3 regions of the Ammoniphilus soli genome follow, and region 2 is predicted to be linked to each of the others. Evidence: riboswitches for the same ligand, from Rfam matches in the RefSeq annotation. Region 2 holds a riboswitch; each other region holds the start of a gene.

Region 1 (9,636 bases), on a different contig from region 2:
GCCGGTGGAGCATAAGGAACCGGAAAGTGTAGTAACTAGTACTTACTCTATTTCACCAGATGGAGAGATTCGATTCCATGAGCAGGAGCTTGGTGATGGTGAAGAGAGTGAGGATATGATAGATCCATAAGAAACTGATGAAGCAAATAATTGAAGTGAAATTATGAAGAAAACAGCAATCTCATTACTACTCACCTTCCATCTAAAAAAGACTGGAGTTAGTTCTCAATGTAACTGACAATATAGCGCCTATCGCCACCAGGAAAGCAGATGTTCCTTACTATTCATTGAGGGAAAAGAAGTGCAGAATAGAAACTAGAAAAAATCATATATGATGGTGAATACTGCTCTAACACTCAACTTCATTTTTTAATTCCCAATTAATATTTTCATGATATCATGTACCATAAGTAAATGATAACTTATAGGTGGAGATGACGATGAAGAAGAAATGGTTTTGGGCATCGATTACTGTTTTGGTAATTATTTGTGCGGGGGGATTTGCCGGTTATAACTATGTTATTAACAAAGCATCGGAAAAAATAGCTGAAGAACTATCGAGTAACGAAGAAATCATGAAAGATCTTAATAAAATAGCTGGTTCCAATGAATTATCTAATGAAATATCTAATGAAATATCTAAAGCGGAACTTTTGGCGGACGTAGATCAAGAAACTGATACACAGGACAGTATGGAAAAAGAAAGCCCAAAAACAGGTACATCAGACGGTACGACTAATAAATCCGATCAAAGCACAAGCAATCAAAACAGTAAAGGTACTAACCAATTCGCTAGTAAACAGGATGCAGTTAAATTTGCGATGAGTCGGTTTTCAGCTGCAGAAATTAATCGTTTTAGAAAAATGGCTAGTGATGGTTTGACTGTAGAAGAAAAGAAAGAGCTAATAGCAATCGCTTATTCTAAATTCTCTGCTGCAGAGATTGAGGCTGTGAAACAAGCGGTTTCTCAATAATCAATTATTAGAAGGTTATTCATTTTTGAATGCCTTTTTATTTTTGCCCGCCTCCGGGGGTGATACCCCTTGGGTAGGGGGTCTGACCCCAGTTGATTTTACCCATGCACCATTCCTTTCAATGAAAAAAGCCCCTTGGAATCCCAGAGGCTTTTTATGATATCAAACCAGTTGATACTTCTGTTTTATATACCACCAGAGGATCATAGTTGTTACAATAGGTAAAAGGACTATTGGATGAAACATTGCATATACCAACAACACTACTGGAGCCAATAGGACTCTAACCGTCATTTTTAACATTTCACTGTCAGCAATGAGCTGAGCAATTGGCGGAGAATATTTATAATACAGCTTTACAAAGCCTTTGGGCAACAGGCTATTGATGAAAAAATAGTCTTTGATGTCGATAAGGATCAAGACATTGATATATTTGATGTAGTGGCAGTAGCTAGAAATTTTAACAAATAAGAGAGATAACACAAGCGTTCATAGGTTGTGCTGTACCAAAAAGAAGGCCTGAACTCCTCCCGTACGGATGAGGATCAGGCCTTTTTGCTTTTCGTTCGACCAGTGCCCTGCTGAATAGGCTTTGGGTTTCCGCCACTCTATGTTTCCTTCCACCCATGGATCGCTTTGGTCATCTCGGCAATCGAGGTGGTCAAATTATCCATCTTGTTTTCCACCCTTGTGAGCAAATACCAGGAAACAAAAATGGGGAAACCCAGATTGCCGATCAGTGGAATGAGGTCCAACTGTTCCATAGGGTCTCCCTCCTTTGGGTTATTCGACAGGTGCCTGTCACCTGTCGAAACCGGATTACTCTTCAACGCTAAAGTCAGTGACGGTCCGTTCCGTAATTCCAGCATCTTTAATGGATGCGATGTCGAACAATCCTCCAATGGCTAGAACCGCTTCCATCTGGGCTTTCACCGTTGCGGATGTAAGATCTGCTTTGGGAGCGGGGACGTCCAGCTTTAAGGTTTTTCCGTCCAATTTGTTGAAGTACAGAGAGATGAGGGATTCGTTAAGTTCACGAGGCATGAGGTACACCTCCTTTCATTAGGGGATCAAATCGAGGAACTGTCTGGGGAGTCAAGATGAAGATTAGCCAAGAACTTCGATGATTTCTTGATCCGTGGAGAGAATGACTTGATCGAGAGGCCATTCGGATAGGGCTGCCATGGCTTGTCCGAACGCGTGGGCGTTCTCCAGGGTAGCATTTGCAGCATTGACGTTCTTGTAGATGCGGGTCTTGCGGATGGCCTTGCCATCGGGGCTCATTCCGCTGATGAAGACGAGCTTGATTTCCTTGATGTCACGGGTCATTAGCATGTGGTTCACCTCCTTTCTTTGATACTTTTATACTATCATCTTTCTTTTTTTTGTAAACAATAAAATATAATATTTTATAGTTTTTGAGTACAAAGTTATTTTCTAGGAGTTCCCGTTAAATTCACTTTAAAATCCAGCTCATCCCATTCTACGGTGTAGCCCAAGGCCTCGGCTACCTTTCGAATGGGGGCAAAGGTCGTTCCTTTATCAATATAGCCCATGGCAATCGGATTTCCGTTTCGGCAGATGGATACGTGACGGTGGGGGGATTCGAGGTCTTTCATTAGGCGGGACCAAGGAAAGAGAGGGCCAGGACAGTTGGGTTTATTCACGGAGTCTATTTCATAGTGCCCAATAATGTACTCACGGGTCATAGGGATGTTCCAGCGACTAGCGATTTGGCGGATAAGCCAGAGCCCGGCTTGATACTGTGCTTCGTCAATGGCTCCGCCTCGATCTTTTCCTTCAAATTCAATAGTGATGGTATAACGGTTGGGGTTGCTGCCACGAAGAAGGATTTGTTTAGCTGAGGGCTTTAAGATCCGTCCATTGGTCCAGGCGCCATCGGTTTCCTGGACGTACTGGTGGATCTCTCCTTTCTTGCCCACTCCATAATGGCTGCTTACTTTGCTGTTGGGGTGTTGGAAGTGCGCTAGAGTTCCCGCTAGCGACCCGGCCATCGTATGTAGCACGATGAGCGCAGCAGCGTGCCTGTCACCACCCGGGTTTTGTCGAACGTTAGGCGTGAAGTGAGGGCTGGGTTTACATTCGATATTAAACATGGGAAGTACGCTCCTTTTTAAATTGATGATAAAACTGGGTAGCCGCGGCAATGTGTCCCGGGGGAAAGATCCCTTTCCAAAGCTGGAAGAGGGCTGGATCATGAACTCTTAACAGGACTTGACCTATCCTTGTCATCATGATCAAGGCCAGCTTTTTCTCGACCACCATGAAAAGGTCGGTATGGAAGGATAGATCGGTGAGAATTTCTTCAGTTTGCGCATTTACAAGGATTGCAATTGGACCCGTATGGGCGAGGTGAAAGGGAGCGGAAATGAGTTCGCCTAACTCGTTATGATATGTAAAGGTGCCAGCGTGAAAATAGCACATGGTCTCTCCCATCTGTTCGATATGTGGCCAAGTTGAACGAGGGGAATGAGGTTTCAAGAGTTCAAGAGCTAATAGATTCATGAGAAAATATCTCCAAGGGTCATTTTTCGATAGTCCTTCGGTATGCTCGTTCATTTCTATTTGGTTCATTTGTCTTTACCTCCTAGAGAGATGGTTTGGATTCGTTGTACTGTCTGAATTTATAACTGCGTTACATCATTTGGACAGCACGAGGAAAACTTGTTGCTTGGCGCGAGCCAAGTTTTCTAGGAAGCATTCATGATGATAGGATTGGAGGCCTGATTCTGGTGTAGAATACAGTCCCCCATTGAGGAATGAAGCGACCGTAAGAGAACAGGAGACGCACATCTGTCTACCATATTGTTTCAGTCTAATCATGCTAAAGTTCCCCCAATGCTTTTTTCAGATCATAGAGTTGGGCTTCTTGCTCAGGTGTTAGCTTACCGGGATCTTTCGGAGGGCAATGGATCTGTCTCCAGACATAGATAGGGACATCGGGAGGACAAGGCGGAATACCGTCTGGGTCTTCATAGGGATGTGGTGCTGGAGGAGGAGAAAGAGGAGTGTTCCACTCGTTCTGGAGAGCTTTATGAAGATAAGCGGCAAATCGTTCTTTGTCTCGGGAATATCTTATGCATGTCCGGATCTTATTCAAGTATCCTTGGTCCGTGTAGCGGGGGTGATCTTTCCACTTCATGTATATCGTTTCTATGCTTTCCTTACGGAGGAGAAGTTCGGGATTCGATTGAATGGCTTGATAGAGGATCGGTGGAAGGGAGAAGATCGGTAGATCGGTTGGTTGCTTAGGCAAGGTCGTGATGGGTGAGCGTGAATCAGGCTGAACATCGTTATCCGGTGGTTGTGGCTTGTCTAAAATGGGGGCGTTAATCTGTTTGCCATTAGGAGGATCGACTTCCCGTTCAGGAGCGACCGTATCCTCTTCAATAGGGAGAGACTGTGGTGAGCTAGAGGTACAAGGAACAAAGTCATGGTCGTAGTCTCGGAGTGCGGTCAGTGGCAGGAGTGCTTTTTCCGGACAGTTTTCGGGGTAGAGGTAAACGGTAACGAGACATTGGTTCGTTCCGGGTGTTTTTCTTAAATCGATCAATCCATAGTTCCATAATGGCCGGAGAATCTGATTGTAAAATGTAGAGTTACCGACTTTAAGTCGCTTCGTTAGTTGAGTCAGGGAAAAGGGTAGAACGGTGGGGGCTGTCGAGTGGAGCTGATCTTTCCAGCTGTGGAAGTTTAGCCAAGCTAAGAAGGCTTTTTCGCCTAACTTGGGGAGCCAATCGGACAGGGTAAACGGATAAAGGGGAAGATAGGGGAAAGTAGAAAGCGTGGACATAAGGTAACCTCCTGAAAGTGGGTGTTAGGGGAGTGGATCTTCTTGGACAAGCTTCTTGAGCGTTTGGATGATCTGGCGACGCTGTTCCTCATCTTTGGCTTGGGCTGCATAAAAGTACAATTGCTCGAGAAAGTCTTCGTGATTGAGAGGCAAAGGTATCCAAAAGTCGGGAAGAAGAAGCTGAGGCGCTGTATGTAGGGGGTGAGAGAACTTAATTAGGGTCTTCAGAGATAAAGTTCCTTGCTGTTCAATTTTTTGGACATATTGAAGACTGTTGTTCAAGCTTTTTGCGAGTTCTAGCTGCGTATACCCTCGTCTTTTTCTTAATCTGCCAATATTCTCGCCAATCATTCGACGCTCGTCCATATGAATCACTCTCCCCATTTCACTTTAGAAAAAAGATGCAGAATTGAAAACCAACCAAATGGTAGTATTCTGTGTGAAGGGATTCACAATGATAGAGTGAGGTTCCTACAGGAGCCGTCCCCGATTGGGAGAAGAGATGATCTGATCATCAAGATCTTTTAATCTATCTATTATTTAAGTCTTTTAAATATATATTTATATAAATAGACTCTCCTGAAGGAGAGATTAGCTGTTTATAGATTCCCATAGGAGGAGAATAGAGATAAGAGAAAGGGTCCCCAGTGAGGAAAGTTGGGGTCATTCCTTATTGGGGAGAATCGGGAGGTAACCAGTCCTTCTCCTGAGACAGGAGAGAAAGTGCCTTATTGTGTTAGGGCGTTTCGTTAAGAGAAGTAGTAGATGGGCAAAATCCGCTCTCCTAGGTGGGGAGTGATATCCATTGAGTGCCTGTCACCACCCGGATTTTGTCGAGAAACGGAACGATCCCAGAACGGGAGAACGTGCTAAGTAAGGGGACCGTTCACAAAGAATAGTCCTTCTAGTTGGGAGATGTATTCCGTTTTAAGAGTAGCCTTTAATATAAGAGAAACTCTCCTAAACGAGGAGGAACTTCGGGGGAAAGAAACAAGGGTAACTATGAAAAGACTCTACGCACTATTACTATTAAAATTAAGTCTTAATGACTACCCATAAGAATAAAAGATAGGACGAATGGGATATGTTCTTATAGGCTTAGGTATTGGTAATATCTTCTATAGAATTCGACAAAAATATAAATCGTACGACAAAGGCAAAATCATTGAAAGATGATGACGCAAAGCTAGAGGGGCTAACCCAGCCACACTGATATGCCAGCCAGCTGCCGATAAAACGGCCTGTTCGATTTATTTTTCAAAATAATATAAGGAGGGCCGTTAGTGATTTGATCGAACTCATTGATTTTTCTTACTCAAATCGATAAAGGCAAACCTATGGAAACTTAGGGACGCAAAACTAAAAGGGGCTAAATCCAGAATATCAGGATAAGCCAGCCAGTTACCGAAAGGAGAACCTATATGAGGTTTACTAAATTAATTATGATTTCAGCGCTAGCAGCAGCGATCTCGTTTAGTGGATTATCTGGAGAAGTGTATGCTAAAAATGAGACTACCAATAAACAGCAACAAAAAGTTGTGACTGAAAATGATATAAGAACAAAATACTTTCCCTTGTTTAAACAGCTAGAAAGTGAAGCGAAATCAAGTCTAAACAAATTAGTTTCAGATGCATTATCAGGAAAAGGTAGTTTTTCAGAGATAATAGCTAAAGGAAGACAGCTTCGGGAAGATATAACTTTAAAGTTTAACCAGTTGTTGGAAGAGATGGAGAATGAACTCGTAGCTGCTGGTTTAAACACGGATTTAGTGTCCGAAGCTGAAGAAGAGTTTAGTAATCAAAGCCTTATTCAGAAAGAGAAAATTAGAAAGAAATTTGATCAGTGAGATAGAAAATTAATTCTCGATTATTAGCCGTCCGAAAGGACGGCTTTCTTTGTTGATTCTGACTCTGTACTATGTTTTCTTGAAGTTGAAAGAATAAGCAGCAATTGGAAAGCAAACATAGAAGATGAAGGGATACATTGAAAATAATTAGAATAGGATTATTAATTACGTTCACATAAAAAGGTTACTTTGAATTGATAATATATGTATTAGGTAATGGTAATATAGTATAATTTTACTAGAAATTTATACTCACTCAAGGGAAAAGGTTTAAATATAGTAGAAAGGAACTAGCTATATGAAAAGAAAAATCATTATTTCTGTACTTTCTTCAATATTTGTATTATCAGCCATAGGAGTAGCAAGCGCCAATCATGGCGTAATTAACGATCATTCATACAGTTATTGTAACGGAGGAGTTAAAGGTAATATAAGCAATAAAGGAGAAAGGATATACCACGTTCCTGGTGGTCAGTTTTACAATAAAACAAAAGCGGAGTATTGCTTTAAAACGACTGAACAAGCACGTAAAGCTGGATTTAGGGCTTCAAAGAAGTAGGATAAGATTTAGATTGTGAATGTCCGCCTCTGGGGATACCCCCCCTCAGGTTAAGTAACTTGAAAGAAGTTGAGACTTTAGGTTAGGTCTGACTATCTATAAGTGATCAAGCCTAATTTAGATTCAAGTGATATTCGTATGGAGGTGTTACATGGAGGGAGATGCTAGGGTTACAAAGGGTAGTTCCTTTGTTAGCCTATCGTAATATATAACCAACTTTTATCGGAACTTTGCCCGCTTCGGGGGTGATACCCCTCGGGTAGGGGTCTGACCCCAGTCGAAAAATGTCGTTGATTACAAGGTTATTTAAGTAACGAATGGTGATATAAAACAAGGTCTAACTGTATAAAGCGTTCAGGCCTCATTTAGTATATTAGCTTTTTGAAAACCAATGGTAGGAAATTAATTGATAGGAGTAGAGAAAAATGTATAAGAAAATGAGAAGAAGGAAAGCAGCAGCTCTTTATTGGATGGGCAGCATCTTTCTTTTGTTTGGCTATCTTTCGGTCTGCTGGATCTTTTCTAGTACTTGAGGAAGAACCAAAGAACGCGGATGCCATTATTGTCTTAAGCGGAGGATCGGATAAGGCCATGATGTTTCATCGCCAACTATATTTTTCCTATTTTGAACAAACAATAGATGTTACGTTTGTATCCCCATAAAGCTGCGTGTGCAGCTTTTTTTGAATAAGGTTATTAACTTAGTAGAATAACCCATACACAATAAAATAGAAACGAATATACTGAACAGAATTTTAGATTATTAATTTTAATAAACCAACAGGCTCTATGGTCACATAACCAAAAGGAGATCACATAATGCCATTTACCCATGATGGTTTTGTACTGATATTTCATACGAAAAGGTGATAAAATGGGGACAAGAAAGAAAACTGCTAGTAATAAGAAAAATAAGTGTGTAATCGGGCCATTAAATGAACAAAAGCGTAATAGGAAGGCATTTCTAGTTCGTTTAAAAGCAGCACGCTCCCAAATGAAACGTCCGCTCCTTAATCAACCATGCAATAGCGATGAGCGATTGTTTTTAAAGAAAATCGGGAATTTTTCAAAGGGGTTGCCGCATAATAGACTTGGCGAGGTTGACCTCTGTGCCTACAACGCCTATATTAAGGCGTTAAAGACGGGTGACCCGAAAGACTTTGAATCCATCCCTCTAGGTGGTGTTGCCAAGCTAGCCAATCCACAAGCCGCATATGTATTTGATCTTATTGGTCCAGATTGTCACCATTTGGGTCTCGATGTTCCGCCGGCCTTCAGCAGTGCTTGGGAGGCAAGTGAAATGGCTGAAATATATTGGCAGGCCCTGACCCGCGATGTACCTTTCACAGATTACGACACTAATCCGCTCACCCAGGCGGCCGCTGTTGACCTCTCTAGATTTTCCGATTTCCGTGGACCGAAAGTGAATGGAGCAGTCACTACGGGGACCTTGTTCCGTAGTGCTACTCCTGGTGATATCGTTGGGCCTTATCTCTCACAATTTCTCTGGAAGGACATACCGTATGGAGCCACAACGATCATTCAGAAATATCATACTACAGTGTCCGGTTCGAACCACATGACCTTGTATGAAGAATGGTTGAATATCCAGAACGGCTCATCTGCAAGATCCCCATTATATGACCCCACTCCTCGATATATCCGAAACGGCCGTGATTTGGGCGAATATGTTCATCAGGACTTCACCTACCAGTGTCCTCTTTCCGTTTGTTTGATTCTGCTCCATTTTCCCAAAGAAGCACTATCTTTAGGCAACCCATATAGGAATTCAGCCACGCAGATCGGTTTTGTTACCTTCGGTGCCGCCCATATTCTTGATTTGGTTGCTAAGGCGGGTCGAGCAGCACTAGGAGCGGCCTGGTTCCAAAAATACCTTGTTCATCGCAGACTTCGGCCTGAGGAGTTCGGAGGACGTGTTCACAACCATTTGATATTGGCTGCCAATTACCCGATCCATTCAGAACTTCTTCATTCTCAGGCGATTTCCCAAGTGTTTAGCAAGTATGGCAGCTACCTTTTGCCTATGGCGTATCCGGAAGGCTGTCCTACCCATCCGGCCTATCCCGCAGGTCACGCTTGCATTGTTGGGGCAGGGGTTACTATACTTAAGGCATTTTTTAACGAATCATTTGTTATCCCCAATCCGGTGGTACCCAGTTTTGATGGCCTCACGTTGCTTCCTTACTCAGGCCCGCCTTTAACGATAGGCGGGGAATTAAACAAACTTGCCGCCAATATCTCTATTGGTCGCGATGCAGCGGGTGTTCATTGGCGCTCTGATGGGATCGAAGGTCTTAAGCTAGGGGAAGCTGTTGCAATTGGGATCCTTCGGGACTACCGGAAAACCTACAATGAGGAGTTTAACGGTTTCTCTTTAACTAAGTTTGATGGGTCTTCGATAACAATTAAATAGTTACACGG
Region 2 (9,636 bases):
AAGAAGAGAAGAAGATATATAATGAACTAAGAAAAGACTGGTCGGCTTTCTTATTAATTCATCATAAAGTGCTGGAATCAAGAGAAAAGAATGAAGATATCAAAGCGCTTGAGTACATACGTCAAGGAACGGAACAATTTCACGTCATGGAGAATTCGCTGGAAAAGCTGGTTAAACTCAATCATGATGGTGTCTCAAGGGTCATCAGCGATGGAGACCGATTGTATCAGGGAACCAAACAATGGACAATTATCTGGATGATTTTTTCACTCATCCTTTGCAGCATGGTTGCCATGATTCTCGGCCGCCAAATTACGAAACCGCTGGCGACTATTGCAAAAAATGTTAATCAAGTAGCTGAAGGAAATTTATTGGTCGGTGCCGTGGACATAACCAATAAAGATGAGATTGGAAGATTAGCTGAGGATTTTAATCATATGACAAAGAATTTAAGACATTTAATTCAACGTGTCTCGGAAAGCACAGAGCATGTGGCAGCAACATCTACTCAACTAATGCACAGTGCGGAACAGAGTAATCATGCTACGGAAAAAATCTCCCTTGTCATGAAAGAAGTTGCAGCGGGTGCCAAGGAGCAAGTTTCGAGTTTAAGTGGGACAGCCCAAGCGGTTTCCGATATTTCATATGGGATGAGTCATTCTACTTTAGCGATACAAAAAATGGCTGATTCTGCTATGCAAGCAAATCAAAAAGCCTTTGTCGGAAAAGAAATGGCAGGTCGAACCGTTGAACATATGAATATGATGAATGCGAAAATGGACCGAACGGGACAACTGGTTCATGTTCTAAGTGATAAGACGAAAGAAATTGGAAAAATTGTTACGTTTATTTCACAGATAGCTATTCAAACCAATTTACTGGCTTTAAACGCTTCTATTGAAGCGGCTCGCGCTGGTCAGCAAGGTAGAGGCTTTGCTGTGGTAGCAGCTGAAGTTCGTAGGTTAGCTGAACAATCGGCCGAATCTTCCGAAAGTATTAAGTACCTTGTGGAGGATATCCAAAAAGAGGCGTATAATGTTGTTCAAGCGATGACGGATGGAACCGATTCAATAAAAGAGGGGATGATTCTGGTCCATCAAAATGGGGAGGCTTTTAACGATATTGCTTTGATCGTTGAGGATGTATCCTTGCAATCGCAAGAAGTATTTGCCATCGCTCAGGAAGTCTATGCTAGTACGCAGAGTATGACAGACATGATGAACGGAATCGCTGAGATTTCGCTGCAATCCCAAGAAAGCATGCAAAGTGTAGCAGCTGCTGTTGATCAGCAACACGATTCGATGGAACAGATTAAGGATACGACAGCTGCATTGAGCCGGATGGCCATTGACCTGCAGCAATGGATAAGAAAGTTCAGATCTTAATAAAAAAAGGCAGAACGCTTTAAAGCGCCTGCCCTAATTCTCTCAACTCTAAACATTGCTTGTTTAGAATAACCACATTATATCCTCTCAGACAAATATTTTCTATAGCGAAAAACAAAGACTTATCCTGTTTAAGAATGTTAAAACATTTGAGGAATTAATTATCAAGGCTTAGGAGTAAACCGCTTATCTATTGGCGGTTTTTTCTATTCCAAACTTGCTCCCTAGCCCAAACAGAAGAGGTCTTCATGACATACTTTGATTAGTGTACTTAATAGCTTTTTCTAGAGGAGATGCTAATGGAGAAAAGAAAAGCAAAAAAGCGTGCTTTACTCCCGGATTTACTTGCTCTTCCGCCTGAAGATCTGCACATCGAAGCGGAAAATAAAGCGGGAAAGTTCCGTAAACTATTACGTTTAAGTCAATCCTTTGGCAACTTAGGTCCCGGACCGTTACAAGTCCGGCGAGGAAATTCTAGTCCGATGTGTCCGGGGAGGGGGAAAGCTCAAGCTTACCAGGATATTTATTTCACAGATGGGACTAAAAAAAGTTATCGATTAAGAGAGTGCATGATTTATCATCCGCAACACAAGCATTGGCACGTGGTAAATATAGCTCGGTATGATTTATGCCAAATCGATTCGGTGACTGGCGGACCGGGGAAACCCTTAGCATCCAGTGATAAAATCTCATTCTGCATTGTTGACACACACCGTTTAGATTCCAAACGATATAAAGGTCCAAGTTATTCAAGACGCTATTCCTCCTGCAGTACGAGAATTTCGGGTATTACTCCAGGTTGGGCTGATTTATACGATTACTCATTATATGGCCAATGGATTGATATAACGGGTATAAAAGATGGAACATACTACCTCAGAACTACCATCAATCCAAAAAGGCTCTTAATGGAAACCAAACATGAGAATAATGCTGCTTCAGTCAAGATTAAAATTTATAATGGAGGAAGGAGTGTAGCTATCATAAAATAAATGAACCTTTCAGATCTAATACAAGACGGTTCTCAGCAATGGGATAAGTCCCGCAAGAGTGGTGACCTATTCGAGTGGGAACCCTCTAATTATTGCAGACAAGCTATTGATAAGGACAAAGTATGCTAATTTTAGCACAAAAGGGAGTCCCTTCCTTAGAGACTCCGCTCAAAACCTTCATCCATCACTTAGGGATTAAACGATATATTTTATCATCCCCGCGTCTCACATCTCCACGTCCATCCCGATTACTGGTCAATACATAAAGTGAACCGCCAGGTCCCTCCACGATGTCTCTGATTCTCCCGCGCGATTTGAAAAAGCTGGATACTAATCGAATGGAACGAGGATTCTTTCGACTTATGGAAAACCGCAAGATCTGGTTACCTCTCAAATTGGCTACCAGTAATTGCCCCCTCCAGGGACCTCGCGACACGAACGTCATTCCTGCAGGCGCCCACGTTTGGTTCCCGCTTTGGATCAGCGGGGGAGTAAAAGACTGTCTTCGCTGATTTCCTTCAATGAGTGGCCAGCCGTAATTGGCACCTTTGCGAATCAGATTGATTTCATCATGCGCGATTTCCCCATGTTCTGAGCTGTAAAGGAGTCCTGTTCGCGGATCCCAAGCAAGTCCCTGGGGGTCGCGATGACCAAGAGTATAAACCGCGGAGCCTGGAAAAGGATTGTCTCTTGGTATAGACCCATCTAAACGAATACGCAGAATTTTACCCGCTAAACTCTTACGACTTTGAGCCAAATCGGATTGTCCAGCATCTCCCGTGGTAATATAGAGATGCCCATCTGGCCCGATTTTCAGCCTTCCGGCATCGTGCACGGAGTCACCTGGAATATTCGAGAGCAAGATTTTGTTTAACGCTGCTCGATTGTTTTTTTCTACTAGCCGAACAAGTCGATTCCTAATTCCTCGGTTAGTTTGGTAGCTGTAGTAGACATATAAAAAATGATTGCGACGGAAATTCGGATCGACGGCTAAACCCAGCAATCCTCCTTCTCCAACACTGACGAAAGGAGAGGCAAACGTAATAAGCGGTTTTGCCAAAAGTTTCCCGTTTTGTATTACTCGAATTCGCCCAGGACGCTCGGTTACAAACATTCTTCCGTCTGGCGCAAAGTCAAGCGACCAGGGAACTTCCAGCCCTGTAGCCAATACTCTGACGCGATACGGCATAGCCTGACTCAGTGATGCATTCCTTTCTTTTGGATGGTACACGGTTGATCACCTTTTTCCCTAAAGTGAAAATATTGCTGGAACTGAATTTGTCACTAATAAGGTATTGTTCTTAGAACTGTCAGGTGATAGCTATTTTGCATTGCCTAAATCGTCCATTCATCGTGGATAATTCCTACTATATACCATTTTCCATCCTCTTCCTCCAATACGATGCGAAGGCTTCTCCAGTCCATTCCTTCATATTGGGGATCGAAACCTGAAAAATGATATTCAACAATGGTAGCGTTGGGATAAACTTCCTGGCTGTTATCTAGGGTGTTGCCCTGGCCGATTCTTTGGTTAATGGCCGTCTGTTCTGCTTGAGTGTAATCATGGTCATAAACAAATCTTTCGTAGTACTCCGTAAAAGTCATTTCAATAGGATCTCCGGAACCATCAAATGTTCCCCAATGATATACGGTGGTATCCGTCATCAGCAGCTGGGCTTGTTGGGCAGTAAAGACCAAATCTGTTTCTAAGCTCACATAGCCATAGGGTGAAAAACGGATCCCTTTAGAAGGATGAATGTATTGTGATAAAGATTGCATATCCTTTTCTTTTAAAGTAAGTACCGCTACATCTGCAATATCTTCAGGTGCGATCTTTTCCTCCAGATCCGGAGTTTTGGAGTCGTTTTGATCCGTTGTTTCTTGCTTGACTTCTCTTGGAATAACAGGTCCATACTCAGTACAGCCCGCCAATAGAAAAAATAAACCGAGGAACAGAATTTGAAAGGTATTTTTCATTTGATTGCCTCCTTTTAAGTTATTGACGGCTTACTGGAACAGAAGGTTTCAAATAGGAAGAGGGAACAGTGGATTTTGGTTGAATTGATTCAGCCGCCCATTACCCAACGTCACTCTTTTCTTGTTGTGGAAATTGTTTACCCCTGTTGAAATTTGTCGTAAGTTTAAATTTTTAGAAAAAGATAGGTTGTTGTAAATCCATGTTATGATGTATATGTAAACGCTAACAAATGGGAGGGTTATTAATGACTTTAGAAACTTTAATCCATAATTTTATTCAGGTTAAGGAAGTGAAGCCCTCTAATATCAATGAACTTCTGGACTTTATCCAACGCTCCTACATCAGTGAAGAACTTTCCCTTTCTCAGTATCGTGAATTATTCAAAGGTCTCCATGAGCGCGGTGCAGAAAAGCCTATTTATTTTAGTGATTCTGAGGAGATTGAAGAAAGCACTGTAATATTATAAAAAGGTTCCTAATTTAAAGCCTTCGGGGTTACCTCGAAAGGCTTTTTATTTTGTCGGCAATGGTCAGAAGGGTATCATAACTGATCGTGTTAAATTGTGCTATAATAAAATAAGTAGAAGAAAGTCCGTGGTTTTTAAGTGAGGTTATACTCCTTCTTGCATTCTCCACAGGAATTACCCAATGGGTCTCTTATAATTATTGGAGATTAGCTAAACTATTTCTAATTTCTTTTATCCATAAACTAAAACAAAGGTTTAATCTTTACCCTCGCGTTTTTAATAGCAGACTTGAGTTTTTCTAATTATCAAGAGGGACAGAATCATTACCCAAAGGAGTGAGAATTGTTTGGAAACAGCGCATGCAGAGCAACAAATTCAACATCAAAAATTGACAAAACTGAAAATATTAAAGAGAGCCATTTTTATGTTTTTAGGGGCTTGTTTTGTTGCCGTAGGACTGGAGATCTTTCTAGTTCCCAACAAGGTTATTGATGGGGGGATTGTTGGAATCTCGATCATCCTTTCACATCTTTTGGGTATCAAATTGGGCTATCTGCTTTTCTTGCTCAACTTGCCTTTTCTTTTATTAGGATATAAGCAAATCGGAAAGACGTTCGCAATATCCACCTTATTTGGAATAAGCGTTATGTCAATTGGAACATTTTTATTGCATCCTGTTCCCGTCTTGACGAAAGACCCCCTTCTGGCTGCCGTGTTTGGAGGAATCATTTTAGGCGCCGGGGTAGGGATGGTTATCCGTTATGGCGGATCGCTGGATGGCACGGAAATTATTGCCATCTTGTTTAATAAGAAAACGCCTTTCTCTGTTGGGGAAGTCGTGATGTTCTTCAACTTGTTCATTTTGGGCAGTGCCGGTTTTGTGTTTGGATGGGACCGGGCGATGTATTCCCTGATTGCGTACTATATCGCGTTTAAGATGATAGATATCACCCTTGAAGGGTTGGACCAATCAAAATCCGTATGGATTATCAGTGACAAGCATAAGGAGGTAGGAGACACGATTCTAGCTCGTTTAGGTCGTGGAGTGACTTATTTACAGGGTGAAGGCGGATATACTGGTGATGACAAGAAGGTTATTTTTTGCGTAATCACTCGACTGGAGGAAGCCAAGCTCAAATCCATTGTAGAAGAAGTAGACAAAACGGCATTCTTAGCCATTGGGAATATCCATGATGTTAAAGGAGGACGATTCAAGAAGAAAGACATACATTAATGGGAGAAGGTGCAAATGGCATTCACAACGGATAATTCAATCTTTTTATTTTGCTATATTGTTAGTCGTTGGCGTGATAACTACGAAATTACCAAAGAGAACGGTTTTCTTGTTTTTTTATGCGAAAAAAGAGGGAGTCCCTCAAAAGCTAGGCTTTTGGGACACCCTCTTTTTTCTATTTGAGATTTATGATCTTAAAGGACGTAGAAAGCTTGCAGCTAAGCGCTTACGAGGTTTTCTTGGAGTCTACTGTTTAACATTTGGATTCGTTCATTAATCCCTTGTATAGACTGATATAACTCAATTCTTTCTCGCCAGTTTAACATGGGGTCCATAACGTCATCCTTTAGTTTTTCCTTTACTACCCTTAACTCTTCAATGTTTGTCATCAATTCGAGACGCTTGATTTCTACCTTCACTTTCATTTCTCCTTTCGGTAACCCGGCTGCCATGGTTATTCAACGGTAGGCCCGTGGCTTTGCGTCTTCATCTTTCGATGAATTTGCTATTATCGTGGTATAATCTATTTTTATCATAATTATCAGCAAAAGAAAAGGGGTAGTCCTTGTCAAGTTAATGAATATATTGTTTAAATTTGAAGGCTTGAGTGTTTGACAAATATTTTTATACATGATTTTATAAATAAAGCATGATTGTATGCTCATTTATGAGGTCTCGTAGAGAAACAGACTATTTTTATGAAGCTGCAGGAAACGGTTCAAGAAAGGTGAACCGTATTTTCTATTTGTTTGAACTTGAATGGAGGTTGTAGGGTGAGTCTGGAAAATGTTCAACTGGAAACCCATATGGCTCAGAGGGAAGACAGTTTTTTGCAAGGGGTGAAAGATTGCGTTCCGACTTTACTGGGCTATCTTAGCATTGGGTTTGCTGCTGGTGTTGTTCAAAAGACAGCAGGGCTTAGCATAGCGGAAATCGCTCTTTATGCCGGGTCAGCTCAATTTATTGCCGCTGGGATGATAGCCGCAAGCAGCTCGCCTACTGCTATAATTATTACCATTTTGTTTGTGAATTTACGCCATATTTTACTTAGTGCTGCCTTATCTCCTTTTTTTAGACATCTTACACCGTTCAGGAATATGCTTGTGGGTTCTCTTCTTACAGATGAGACGTTTGGCGTTGCGATTAACAAGAGGGCAAAAGAAAGAGGCATCAGTGAAAAATGGATGCATGGCCTCAATATAACCGCCTATCTGAACTGGTTCTTAGCCAATCTTGCAGGGGCGTATTTCGGGCAATGGATTGCAAATCCAGAGAAGTTCGGACTGGATTTTGCTTTGCCCGCTATGTTTATCGGTCTTCTTATTCTCGCTATGATAAGCAGATCCAATTTGAAATTAGATCTTATTGTTGCGGTAAGTGCCGTAATTATCGCTGTGGGCAGCAGTTTTGCGATCTCAGGCAGTATGGGTGTCATTGCAGCGACGGTGCTGGCCTCCACGGTAGGGATGGTGATGGAAAAATGGAAGTAAGATGGGGTATGTTTTTGATTATTGTAGGTACGGCTCTTGTTACGTTCATTCCAAGGGTACTGCCTTTAATGGTACTAAGCCGAATTGAATTGCCGGAGTGGGCTATGCGGTGGTTAAATTATGTTCCCATTTCTGTGATGGCGGCTTTAATCGGCCAAGAGCTTTTGATGCATGACGGAGAAATCTCATTACTTAATTTAGAAGCATTAGCAGCCCTGCCGACCTTTTTAGTGGCCATCATGACACGCAGCTTGTTATCGACAGTCGTTGCAGGGATTACTTCCACCATGGTGTTACGATTTTTGTCGTGATAAAAAGTGTCCTATCGAGCAGGATGCAAGAAAGCGCCTTTCCATTGGGGAGAGGCGCTTTTTATTTGAAACCAAATTTATTTCTTGAACTTGCCTAGTTCTATGGCTACAGGGGTAACTTGATTAGGTGCGGGTGCACAGCATAGAGATAGATCTCTTGGGTCACCAGCCGATTCAAATTCGGAGTCTTCCTTGGTATAAAAGATCTCCCATGCATTGTCATCCGGATCGTACACCCATACTTTATCCTGGACCGCATAACAGCAAGTCGTACCCATTTCGTCAATCGTAAGAAGTCCTGCAGAGCGTAATCTTTCGCCAAGAGCTAATACTTCTTCGGTTGTGTTCACCTGGAAGCCCAAGTGGTTAAGTGCACCTTTTTTCTCAAAAGGTCTTACATTCAGCGAGAAGTGCAGAGCCGGGTCATCTAATTCAAACTTCGCGTAGTTGTCTTTTACCTTGGTGGGTTCCGTTCCGAAAAATGCCCGGTAGAACTTTAGGGATGCCTCTAGATCCTGGCAGTTGATGGCGACATGCATTCTTTTTATCATCGATTTTCCCTCGCTTTCATTTATTTTCCTTCTTTTGCAAATTGCTCCATGCGTGCTTTTATTTCGTCGCGAACCGTACGGAACTGTTCCATAATTTCTCCTTCGGTCCCGGTGGCTTTAGCCGGATCGTCAAAACCCCAGTGCCATCTCTCGGCTTTAGGATTGGATACGACGGGGCAATGGTCATTGGCATGACCGCAAAGCGTAATAATGTAATCCGCATTCTTTAAGGTTTCAGGATCGATGACATCAGAGGTATGGTGGCTGATATCCACTCCGGCTTCTTTCATCGCTTGCACGGCACGAGGGTTTAAGCCATGGGCCTCAAGGCCGGCGCTTCTTACCTCATATTTGTCTCCAGCTATTTCATGCAACCAGCCATGAGCCATTTGGCTTCGGCAGGAGTTTCCAGTACATAGAAAGTATACAAGCGGTTTTTTCATCGTGAGCCTCCTAAAATTCGTTTGATTTTTTTATGAAATAATGATTAACCAAAGGTACAGTCCAAGGAGAGTAATGAACAGGGTAGGAATCGTTAATACAATCCCTGTTCGGAAGTATTGCCCCCAAGTAATGGTAATGTCTTTGCGGGAAAGGACATGCAGCCAAAGAAGGGTAGCCAAAGAACCGATAGGCGTAATTTTGGGTCCCAAGTCGGATCCAATAACGTTTGCATAGATTAAAGCCTCCCGGATGATACCTTCTGTGGATGTCCCCTGTATTGCTAGGGCATCGATCATCACGGTTGGCATATTATTCATGATAGAGGAGAGAATGGCCGCAATAAATCCCATTCCCATCGTTGCTGAAAGCAAACCGTAATCGGCTGTCCATTGGATCGCCTGTCCTAACATGTCGGTAAGACCGGCGTTACGAAGTCCGTAAACGACAACATACATCCCGATCGAAAATACCACGACTGCCCAGGGAGCCTCTTTTACCAGCTTTAGAGTATCCACTTTTTCGCTGCCTTTCGCTATCCAAATAAAGACGATTGCCGCGATTCCTACGATAAATGAAACAGGAATTTCAAAGGTTTCGCTCAAAACATACCCTAATAACAGGACTGCTAAAATGATCCAGGACAAGCGAAATAGTTTCAGGTCCCGGATCGCTTCACTTGGCTTTTTCAATTGCGACAGGTCATAGCTAGCAGGGATGCTCCTGCGAAAATACAGGTAGAGCACACCTAAACTGGCAAACAAGGAGAAAAAATTAGGAATCAGCAT
Region 3 (9,636 bases), on a different contig from region 2:
TGCGAAATTACCTTGACCTCTATAATGTCGCCGTTCTCGAGCTGCATGAGGCCTTCCATGGACTTCATCCGGGAATTCCTTACCTGCATGGACATCGCGTTCATTACGCGGACATCCATTTTGGCGGCAAAGAAGGCAACGTTCTTTTCGCAGGTCTTGCCTTCCCTGAAATCCGTGTGCTAGGCGATATTTTGCAGCGCCTCGATGGTTTTATGGGTCTAGAAAAAGATGAAATGCTTCTGGAAGCAGAGCAGGCCCTAAGCGGTACCTCCTCTCTCGTCGAGACTTCACAGGTCACAAAGGGGCGTATCGTGATTGGGAAAGAAGACACACCCGTCCAAAACATCCTGCATATTTTCCCGCATACCGGGTTCTCACCGGAAGATTTGCGACAAGCCAAGGAAATGTTCCCAGAATCAGACACTGTCCTTGCCTCCATTAGCCGCGTTCCCGATGGCCATGCCCTTGTGCTGGAAGCCCAAAAGCTGGGTCTGAACTTCATCATTGGCAACTGTCATGTACTTGAGATTTTTGAAAATGGATTGCCCTTGGCCTATGCCTTGGATTCTCTTTTGCCCGATGTGGAGGTGGTGGTGTTTCGAGAAAAAGTGGTTTCTACTCCTGTCCGACAAATGGGAACACAGCGCTTAAAGGAATATGCAGAAATGATGGCAGCAAACCATCTAGTGAACAAAGTAAAAGTATAAATGAAGCAAATTAACAAGGGGGCATCTATTCATGGCACAAATTCCTGGAAAAATCCAACCGATTTATGATCTTACCAACCCGCAGACCGAGCCGAAACAAAATAAGATGGCTAACGTCGGTCTCGTCCTTGTCGGAGTCCTTTTACTCCTTCTCATGTTCAAGCCTGAATGGATTGGCGGAGCATTTACTGCCATGCAGGAAAAAGTCCAGCCGATGGTCGTCAACGTGTTCCTTACCGGTACGGTCGGAGTCGCTATCATCCTGAGCGTCATGACAGGACGTGCGCTCGAGCGCCTTGGCTTTACCGATGCCCTTATGCGCCTTTTTGTTCCGATCACAAGCAGGCTAGGGGTCAATTCCGCTGTTGTTGTTCCTGGAATCTACAATATTTTAGGGGACATTAATGCCGCTGGGCGCATCGGCGGACCGATTTTAAAACAAGCGAAAGCCACGAAAGACGAGCAAAAAATCGCCATCGCCACAATGGTCCAGTCCCAACAATCCTTCTCCTGTTTTATGCTAGGCTTAATCGTATTGTCCGCTGCCGGGATTCATGCTTTCCCGCTCGTAGCCTTAACTATTTTTGCACCATTGATCTTAGTTCCGCTTATTCTAAGAAAAACCATTTGGCGTGATACCCGTCCGGTTTCCCTGAAGGACCTTCCTTCCTTTACGCCGAATACCCCTTTCTTTACTACCCTTTTTAACGGGGCAAAAGAAGGGGCCGAGCTTCTCTTCCTTCTTATCATTCCGTCGATTGCAGTTATCTTCGGGATCATCGGCCTTCTCGACTATATCGGAATATGGAAATCCATTGAAGCAGGCATGTCCTTTTTCCTTGGTATGATCGGTGTTGATCCGAAAACTGGAATCACCGCCATTATGGCCTCGCCTACATTAGCCATGGCCCAATTGCAGGAGTTTGCTGCTACTCTGGACCCGAGACTAGTCGTTGGAGCCTTTGTGTTAGCCGCTTCCGGTCTCCCGCTTTCGGATATCTTCGGACAAATTCCGGCCATCTGGTCCGCGAACTCCGACCTTTCCGCCAAAGAAGCCCTGACAGCAGCCTGTATTGGCATGGCAATGCGATTGGTTACTGTTGCTATTATTGCTTATGGATTAACTCCATTTCTAATTAAATAGAGAGCTAAAGGGATTCCTTGCAGACATATCCAACCGTCTGTAGAGAATCCCCTTTTCAATATAAATAAACTTTTTGGTATGAAATATACAATTTTTATATTTACGGATAGTGTCTCTTATTGTATATTTTTATTATTGTGAATTTTAGTGTGAGGTGTTTGCTATTAGCATCGAAAGAATCATCGAAATTTCTTCTTGGATCATCATGCTTTTTTTACTTTGGCGGTTCGTTCCGAGAAAACAGTGGCGCCAAGCGCACGTCGCTTTCCTTTTCATGCAACTGATGACTTGGTTCCTGGGTTTCCTCACTGTAGAGCTCAAACTACTCGAATACCCCATCCGGCTATTTGAATACGCTTCACGAACCAACTTTACCTTTGAATACTTTGTTTACCCCTCCATCTGCGTTTTGTTCAACTTGTATTACCCTGTAAAATCTACGCTGTTTTTAAAAATAGGCTATTATCTCTGTTATTTAGTGGGTATCACAAGTATTGAAGTTGCCTTGGAGAAATACACAGATCTTATAACCTATCTTCATTGGAATGCGTTATGGACCTTTATCTCCATGCTAGTGACTCTATTTCTTTCACGCAAATACTTCAAGTGGTTTTTTAAATTCGAGAGTTAGGGGATAATTCTCCAATACAAAAAAATAGCTTGCCGAAGCAAGCTTTAGGGTGATGCGATACAAAAGAGAGATTGTCATGAGTGCTGGATAGGAGGCCCTTCACTCACTGTTTATTATAACTAGGAATTATTAAAGAACTATTAAAAAAGTTTGTCCAAAAGTTAACGATTATTGAGGAATATTGCCTCCAGCTATACGAGCTCCTGAATCCCCAGCAGGGTCTGTCTTGTTATCATCTGGACCAGCATGAAGGATTACAGATTTGCCAAAGATGGAGTTTGGCTGATCCTTCTCAAGGGAAACACCTTTAAGTACGAAAAAGGCATTTACATTTCCACTCTTGTCGGCAACGAGGTTAGGAAGATCTCCAGCATGGGCTCCTTCCGGATTCTCATGGCCATGCTTCTTCCCTTCTGGATTAAAATGTCCGCCAGCTGTTGCAAAATCGTTGTTCTCGATCGAATTGGAATGGATGTGGAATCCATGCTCGCTATTCGGAGCCAAACCTGAGGCTGAAACCTTAACCACCACTTGAGGTCCGAGATTATAGAAAGCGGCATAGCCGATTTTTTCAGAATTTGCATCAACTAAGTCTACAAAAGCCGTTCCAATGCGATGCTGCTCCTCATCGGAAATAAAGTAAGCGTGAAGATCATAGTGAGGAACCTCAAATCCAGGATGGCCATTTGGAACAAATTCGATATCGGTTTGGACAACTCCAGGGGATGGCAGTCCTTTCATTCCGGGTACACTTACATGGGATTTGCCATTTGCGAAATCCTCTTGGGCAATCATATATTCCAAGAACACTAAACGACCTTCATGAACTCCGTAGATAGGACCCAATGGCAGTTCAGCAGGATTTGCCCAATGCTCACCCATCGCCGGTACGATGCTTCCTGGTTCTAAGTTAATCGTTCCTTCCGGAAGAACCAATACGTAAGCTTCCTTCGTATCATTATTCCAAGTAAGCATTCCATTTACTGCAGCACTTAAATCCTTAACCCAAGCTGTAGCTTCTCCATGAGCCCAGCGAATATTACTGATCGTTTTTCCATTTAAGCTCACGCTCTGTTGATCTTTAGAAACCTCAACCGTCTTATTGAACAAATGGGCATAGGCATCCACAGACACATAATACTTGCCTTCATGGATGTGGTTCGCCATGGATTTGACCTCCACTCCATTTACGAGAGCGGCAGGCTGCCCCGCATGAGAGTGTGCCTTCTGAATAGAGCTTTGTACACCTGTCACTGGAGCACCACCATGCGCGGAAGCCAGTCCGGTAGTCAAAAGCAAACTACCAGCTACTAATGTTGAAGCTAACTTTTTCATAGAAACACCAACCAATCTATAAATATTATGTAATCATACTTCTAAATTATACCATATTTAACCAATGCTAGTAACCTTTACAAAAATAGTCAAAATTTTAAGATATTACAAAAGAACTAAATAAGGGATGAAAGTTTGGGTCTTTCCACCCCGTTCCTCTTTATTTTTTTAGTTCAATTATCCCTAAGATATCTTCTGCAGACTCGAAATGCATTTTTCCATCCAATTGTACATAGGAAATTCGTTGGTTAGACAGTTTATAGCGATCAATGGCAGCGGTATTCCATTTTAGATCGAACACTTCTTCGTCAAACGATACGGTCTGGATTCCAGCCTGTTTAATGGGCTCAATAACCGATTGAATCCAACCAGGGGTATGGATAACTTTTTGCGAAGAAAAACAAACATAGCCCCCAACTCCTATTCCCAAAGAGCTGAGGGCTATGACCATTCTTCTGTATTCAATTAAAACTCCTTTCCTCTTTTCATCCCACATGTGAAGAAATCACGCGCTTTGCTTACACACCCCCCCTATACCAAGTTCACCATCACTTACTAGGTCAGAAAGTTTTATATAAGCTGCCAATCCGGGATCCTTTCAAAAGATATTGTAGATTTCCATTCTATGCACGATTTTCTGGGGTTACTGCATGGCATCCCTCCTGTGGTTTAACTTTACAACTCTTTATGTACATCACCTCTTCTGTAGTTTTGGTAGGTGTGTTTCTAAGGTGTATCTTTATAATACGGCTAAAATTGAGTTTTGTAAATGTTCAGAAAAAGCAGCCTGAACCTATTTAGCCTTAAAATTCCACTTCTTTCGCCTAGCCAAACCCTTTTTCAAAGCTATATTGCTCCCAAGATCAGTTTAACCCCTCACCTATATCAACTATAATAGATATTGTGGGCTTTTTTCAGACCTGTGACACCGCCTAGTTTTCTATTCCCTCTACAGCTTGATTGAGATCTCTACTCATTCTATTTTAAAAAGGGGACAAAAAGAAAAACAGTACTTTGGTACTGTCCTAGTCTCGGCGCTGCTTATGCTATACTTTCAGCTGTTTGATTCAAAAACAGACGAATTTCTTCAGGCGTCATTCCCAGTTCACGTGCTTCCATGATCAAATCAACCCACTCTGAATCTAATTCCTTCTCTTGATTCATATCCTTCCTATCCACCATAGATTCCCCCCACACCTGAGATATGTATTGCTCCTCAGGCAACCCAGCCGTCATGACATCCCTGTTTTAGACCCGTGGCTTTGCGTCCCCACCTTTCGATAGGTTTGCCCTTTACCTAGATTCATATAATTCATATTATTCAAATATATAGTTATTATAACTAGATACTATTAAAAAGTATGTCAAAGCATGTCATAACTCAAAAAAAATTTAAATTATTGTTGAAGAATGACCAGAAGGATAGAAAACGGCCTGATGCTTCGATCATGCACCTCCCCTTCCTAACATAGGATATATTAATCTGGCTTCGCGGGGGAATGTTCATGATCCAGTATGAGAAATGGGAGTCCGGAAATGATGTTCATTGGTATCGAGAGGATCCCCTTCTCGTTCGGTATGCGAAAAGGTATTTGTCCGATGCGTCTTTTCGTTTCGCGGAGCCGTTTTTTCAAAAGGCCGGGGCTTGGGCTGCGGGACCTATGGATCGGAGGGCCGCCTATACCGATCGTGAGGGAGCCCCAAAGCTAATCCGCTATAACCGAAAAGGAGAAGAAATCAACAGCATCTGGTATAACGAGGGCTATTTGCAGACGATTCGCGAGGGATACGGAACAGGAGTAGTGGCTCTCCGTTATAATCAGCAGGTTCCGGAGCCTCTTTCCTTCATGACCAATTCCGTTTTGTTTTACTTGTTATCTCAGGCAGAGACGGGGTTTACCTGCCCCGTTATTTTGACGCAATCGGTGGCCTTTGTGCTTGAGAAATTCGGCTCCATGCAGCAAAAGCAGGATTACCTGCTACGTCTCGGCAGTATGGATCCTCAACAGCTCATCCAAGGCGGAACTTTCTTGACAGAAATCCAAGGAGGCTCGGATGTCGGCGCGACGAAAACCATAGCTGTAAAACATGGGGATCATTATTTGTTGAGCGGAGAAAAATGGTTTGCCAGCAACTGCGATGCCGAAATCAGCTTGGCACTGGCGCGCTGCAACAATCGACCAGGGACAAAAGGGTTAGGGCTCTTCCTTATCCCCCGTAGCCTGCCTGACGGAACTCCCAACCGCATTTCCATTCGGCGGCTGAAGGATAAACTCGGCGTGAGGGCGGTGCCCAGCGGCGAATTAATCCTGCAGGAAGCTGTGGGCTACCTGATCGGAAAAGAAGAGCACGGCTTTAAATACATGGCTGAAGCCCTCAATGTCTCACGATTAGGAACCGCCTTAGGCGGATTGGCTATTGCCCGGCGGGCGTTTTGGGAAGCGGCCATCTATTCGGCGAATCGGCAAGCTTTTGAGCAATCGGTTCTCCAGTTTCCCCTCGTAAGGGAAACGATGGCTGATCTTATCACCGAAATTGAAGCAGGCTGGGCCCTTCTTGCTCAAACTATCATGGCCTTCGATGAGGTCCATACCTTTCAGCGAGCGACCAAAGACCGCCATACGCTGCTTCGTCTTCTCCTGTCCCTGGGGAAGTATCGTGCAAGTGAATTGGGGGTATCAGCCGCCAAAGCCGCACTGGAGCTTCACGGCGGGAACGGCTATATCGAGGAATATGTCACAGCTCGCTTGCTGAGGGATGCGGTCGTCAACCCGATCTGGGAAGGCACAGCCAATATCCAATGCCTTGAAATCTTAAAAATTCTACAAAAAGATGGATTGGGCCCTTATACTCAAGACCTTCGAAATACCTTGCAGCAAATCCAAACGGATCCTCTCACACCGTGGCGGGAGAGTCTTCTGGCCGAAATTAGCCTATTAGAAGAAGAATTCAAGCGGCTTTTGGTCGCAGATCCCTCTACCCAGCAAGCTTGCTCGAAGCATCTAGCCGATCACCTGTATAACCTGTTTGCGGCTGTGCACCTGCTGGAAGAAGCCCAGTTTGATATCCGTACCGCCAACGATTATCGGCGATTCCTTGTTTTCAAGCGATGGTTTCAACAAAAGCTGGAAACACCTGGACAGTCAAGGTTCTCCATTCCATTTGTCCTGTCGGACGAAATGTTTAATGCCCTTGTTCGCTTCGCTCCTTTCTCTATGTAGCAGGAGGATATTAGATAGAATATACATTCTATAAAAGATGGTGCTGTTCCCGTGATTGTTCAAGACCAGACAAGAAGGGTGGACTGATCACATTGCAAAAGCATATGTTTCAGCAGTTTTTTAGCCGCATGAGCAGTGCTCCATTCCAAGTCCGCTATTGGGATGGAAAGGTCGATCGCTATGGCGAAGAGACCCCTTGTTTTGAGATTCACTTCCGCGAAAAACTTCCTTTCCCAGAGATCATGAGCAATCCGTCTTTAGCGTTCGGTGAGGCCTATATGGATGGAAAGCTGGAGCTTACCGGAGATATGGATGAAGTATTAAGGCTGCTGAGCCGCAATAGGGCGTCCTTTGTCCCCAAACTCCTAGCTCCCCTTACGAAGATGGCATCCAAGAAGGTGCAAAAGGAAAATATCCAATACCACTACGACTTGGGGAATGAATTTTATTCCCTTTGGCTGGACTCCACCATGAGCTATTCCTGCGCGTATTTTAAGAACGAGGACGATTCTCTAGAGCAGGCGCAGCTCCAAAAGATTGACCACGTATTGAAAAAGCTGCAGCTCAAGCCCGGAGAGAAGCTATTGGATATCGGTAGCGGCTGGGGCTGGCTGATTGTGCGCGCAGCCCAGCAGTACGGCGTTCAATCCATGGGGATTACGCTAAGTGAGGAGCAGTTCAAGAAAACGAAGGAGCGCATTCAGGAGCTTGGGTTAGAGGGATCAGTAGAAGTCAAGCTGATGGATTACCGAGATCTTCCTCACACGGGGCTCCGTTTCAACAAGATCGCCAGTGTCGGAATGTTCGAGCATGTAGGTCAAGCGCAATTCCCTCTATTTATGAGATCCGTGGAATCCGTCTTAAACGACAAGGGCCTTATGCTGCTGCATACCATTACTTCCCCTAGGGAAGAAGCGACCAATCCATGGATTACGAAATACATCTTTCCTGGAGGCTACATCCCCTCCTTGAGGGAAATCGTCAACCTGCTGCCCGATTATGATTTTCACGTGAGTGATATCGAAAGCTTACGGCTCCATTACGCCAAAACCTTGGACCACTGGTCCGAACGCTTCGAAAAACATGTTGAAAAAGTCCAAGAAATGTACGGGGAAAAATTCGTGCGGATGTGGCGGCTTTACCTACGCTCCTGCGCCTCGTCTTTTCGGGTAAGCGGGCTGAATATTCATCAGATCTTATTTTCCAAAGGCTTAAACAATGATATGGCTTTAACCCGAGAGCATGTATATCGTTGAGATATGGACACCTATAGATCAACCTCAATTGTGATAAGATCGTATATCTTATCACAATTGGATCGGAGGTTTGAAAAAAAGCCTGGTCAGCATCCAGTTAAGGACGAGACCAGACTTTTTCTTATAACTTATTACTGCGTGCTTCTTGTATAGCTTGAACATACTGCTTTGCTTTTTCCGTAATCCGGGCAAAATCCTGTTCTTTGATCGCATTCATATCGACTAGGTTTCCGCCCACTCCTACGGCAGCCACACCAGCTTCAATGAAAGAAGCTACGTTTTCTAAATTCACTCCACCGGTTGGGATGATCGGAATATGCGAAAGCGGGCCTTTTACATCTTTGATGTATTTGACTCCCAATCCCGTGGCAGGGAAGATCTTGACCATATCCGCTCCCCACTCCATCGCTTGAATCATCTCGGTTGGCGTCATGACACCCGGTACAGCGACTTTTCCGTACCGCAAAGTGGTCTGAATCACATTCTGGTGAAGGCTGGGACTAAAAACGAACTCCGCTCCGTGTTCAATCGCTAACCTCGCCGATACCTCATCGATGACGGTTCCTGCCCCGACAATCGCTCTTCCCTCAAAAGCTTTCGATAGCTGGCGGATCGATTGGAAAGCTCCGGGGGCATCGACGGTAACTTCAAGGGATGTGACTCCCCCCTCGATCAGGCTTTCCGCTACTTTTTCCAATTGATCTTCCGGCACTTTGCGAATCACGGCGATGACGCCGCTTTCTACTAGACTTTGCAACAATTTGATTTTCGGCAACATGACTTTGCTCCTTCTCCCACTTCTAGTTCTCTATCTCTTCACTTCATTCCCCTTGCGTGCAGGGTCGACCTGATTCCAGAACGGATAGCCTTCTACATCCCCTGCCACCGTTAACGCGTACGCACCGATCCGGTTTCCGAACTGAACCGAATCCCGGTAGCTCCAACCTCGGATCTGACCAGACAGGAATCCCGCGGCAAATCCGTCGCCAGCCCCTACCGTATCCACGATCTGCTCGACACGATATCCTTCCACATACTCCTGCTGCTCAGGTGTAGCATAGAAAGCGCCTTTTTCTCCAAGCTTAATCACGACCACTTTGGCCCCGTTCTCCAGGAGACGGCTGGAAATGCCTTCAGGCGTACGTTCCCCTGTCATGATTTCTCCCTCATCAAGCCCCGGAAGCACGATATCACACTGGCTGGCAATCCGGCGAAGCACGCTTCCTGCTTCCTCCTTGGACCACAGCCTTAAGCGGATATTCGGATCAAAGACGACGGTCACTCCGCGATCCTTCGCCAGCTCAATGGCCCGAAAAACGGTTTCTTGGCAGGTCAGGCTTAA

What was found. Region 2 has a riboswitch for cyclic di-GMP ahead of ABLT31_RS03800 (hypothetical protein). Riboswitches for the same ligand answer to the same signal wherever they lie in the genome.
Region 1: another riboswitch for cyclic di-GMP. It lies ahead of ABLT31_RS21140 (hypothetical protein); the one in region 2 lies ahead of ABLT31_RS03800 (hypothetical protein).
Region 3: another riboswitch for cyclic di-GMP. It lies ahead of ABLT31_RS25965 (anti-repressor SinI family protein); the one in region 2 lies ahead of ABLT31_RS03800 (hypothetical protein).

What each region holds. Positions count from the first base shown of each region.
Region 1 covers NZ_JBEGDL010000012.1:11,462-21,097, reverse strand. Annotated here, with positions in the region: gene ABLT31_RS21195 (hypothetical protein) at 5-130, shown strand; gene ABLT31_RS21190 (hypothetical protein) at 441-974, shown strand; gene ABLT31_RS21185 (CFI-box-CTERM domain-containing protein) at 1,137-1,457, opposite strand; gene ABLT31_RS21180 (YvrJ family protein) at 1,583-1,738, opposite strand; gene ABLT31_RS21175 (DUF2922 domain-containing protein) at 1,794-2,018, opposite strand; gene ABLT31_RS21170 (DUF1659 domain-containing protein) at 2,082-2,309, opposite strand; gene ABLT31_RS21165 (N-acetylmuramoyl-L-alanine amidase) at 2,405-3,091, opposite strand; gene ABLT31_RS21160 (hypothetical protein) at 3,084-3,569, opposite strand; gene ABLT31_RS21155 (hypothetical protein) at 3,636-3,818, opposite strand; gene ABLT31_RS21150 (hypothetical protein) at 3,820-4,788, opposite strand; gene ABLT31_RS21145 (helix-turn-helix domain-containing protein) at 4,813-5,154, opposite strand; cyclic di-GMP riboswitch class I at 5,934-6,021, shown strand; cyclic di-GMP riboswitch class I at 6,107-6,197, shown strand; gene ABLT31_RS21140 (hypothetical protein) at 6,210-6,635, shown strand; gene ABLT31_RS21135 (sunset domain-containing protein) at 6,934-7,194, shown strand; gene ABLT31_RS21130 (hypothetical protein) at 7,687-7,857, shown strand; gene ABLT31_RS21125 (vanadium-dependent haloperoxidase) at 8,069-9,628, shown strand.
Region 2 covers NZ_JBEGDL010000001.1:674,356-683,991, forward strand. Annotated here, with positions in the region: gene ABLT31_RS03770 (HAMP domain-containing methyl-accepting chemotaxis protein) at 1-1,385, shown strand, start outside; gene ABLT31_RS03775 (lysyl oxidase family protein) at 1,685-2,377, shown strand; gene ABLT31_RS03780 (PQQ-dependent sugar dehydrogenase) at 2,562-3,608, opposite strand; gene ABLT31_RS03785 (hypothetical protein) at 3,713-4,354, opposite strand; gene yppF (YppF family protein) at 4,600-4,821, shown strand; gene ABLT31_RS03795 (YitT family protein) at 5,246-6,055, shown strand; gene ABLT31_RS03800 (hypothetical protein) at 6,274-6,507, opposite strand; cyclic di-GMP riboswitch class I at 6,488-6,572, opposite strand; gene ABLT31_RS03805 (AzlC family ABC transporter permease) at 6,829-7,545, shown strand; gene ABLT31_RS03810 (AzlD domain-containing protein) at 7,536-7,856, shown strand; gene ABLT31_RS03815 (ArsI/CadI family heavy metal resistance metalloenzyme) at 7,934-8,407, opposite strand; gene arsC (arsenate reductase (thioredoxin)) at 8,428-8,850, opposite strand; gene ABLT31_RS03825 (arsenic transporter) at 8,881-9,636, opposite strand, start outside.
Region 3 covers NZ_JBEGDL010000018.1:74,637-84,272, reverse strand. Annotated here, with positions in the region: gene ABLT31_RS25990 (Nif3-like dinuclear metal center hexameric protein) at 1-707, shown strand, start outside; gene ABLT31_RS25985 (hypothetical protein) at 739-1,851, shown strand; gene ABLT31_RS25980 (CBO0543 family protein) at 2,057-2,482, shown strand; gene ABLT31_RS25975 (superoxide dismutase family protein) at 2,651-3,817, opposite strand; gene ABLT31_RS25970 (hypothetical protein) at 3,978-4,313, opposite strand; gene ABLT31_RS25965 (anti-repressor SinI family protein) at 4,859-5,053, opposite strand; cyclic di-GMP riboswitch class I at 5,034-5,118, opposite strand; gene ABLT31_RS25960 (acyl-CoA dehydrogenase family protein) at 5,323-7,038, shown strand; gene ABLT31_RS25955 (class I SAM-dependent methyltransferase) at 7,131-8,294, shown strand; gene ABLT31_RS25950 (bifunctional 4-hydroxy-2-oxoglutarate aldolase/2-dehydro-3-deoxy-phosphogluconate aldolase) at 8,416-9,072, opposite strand; gene ABLT31_RS25945 (sugar kinase) at 9,103-9,636, opposite strand, start outside.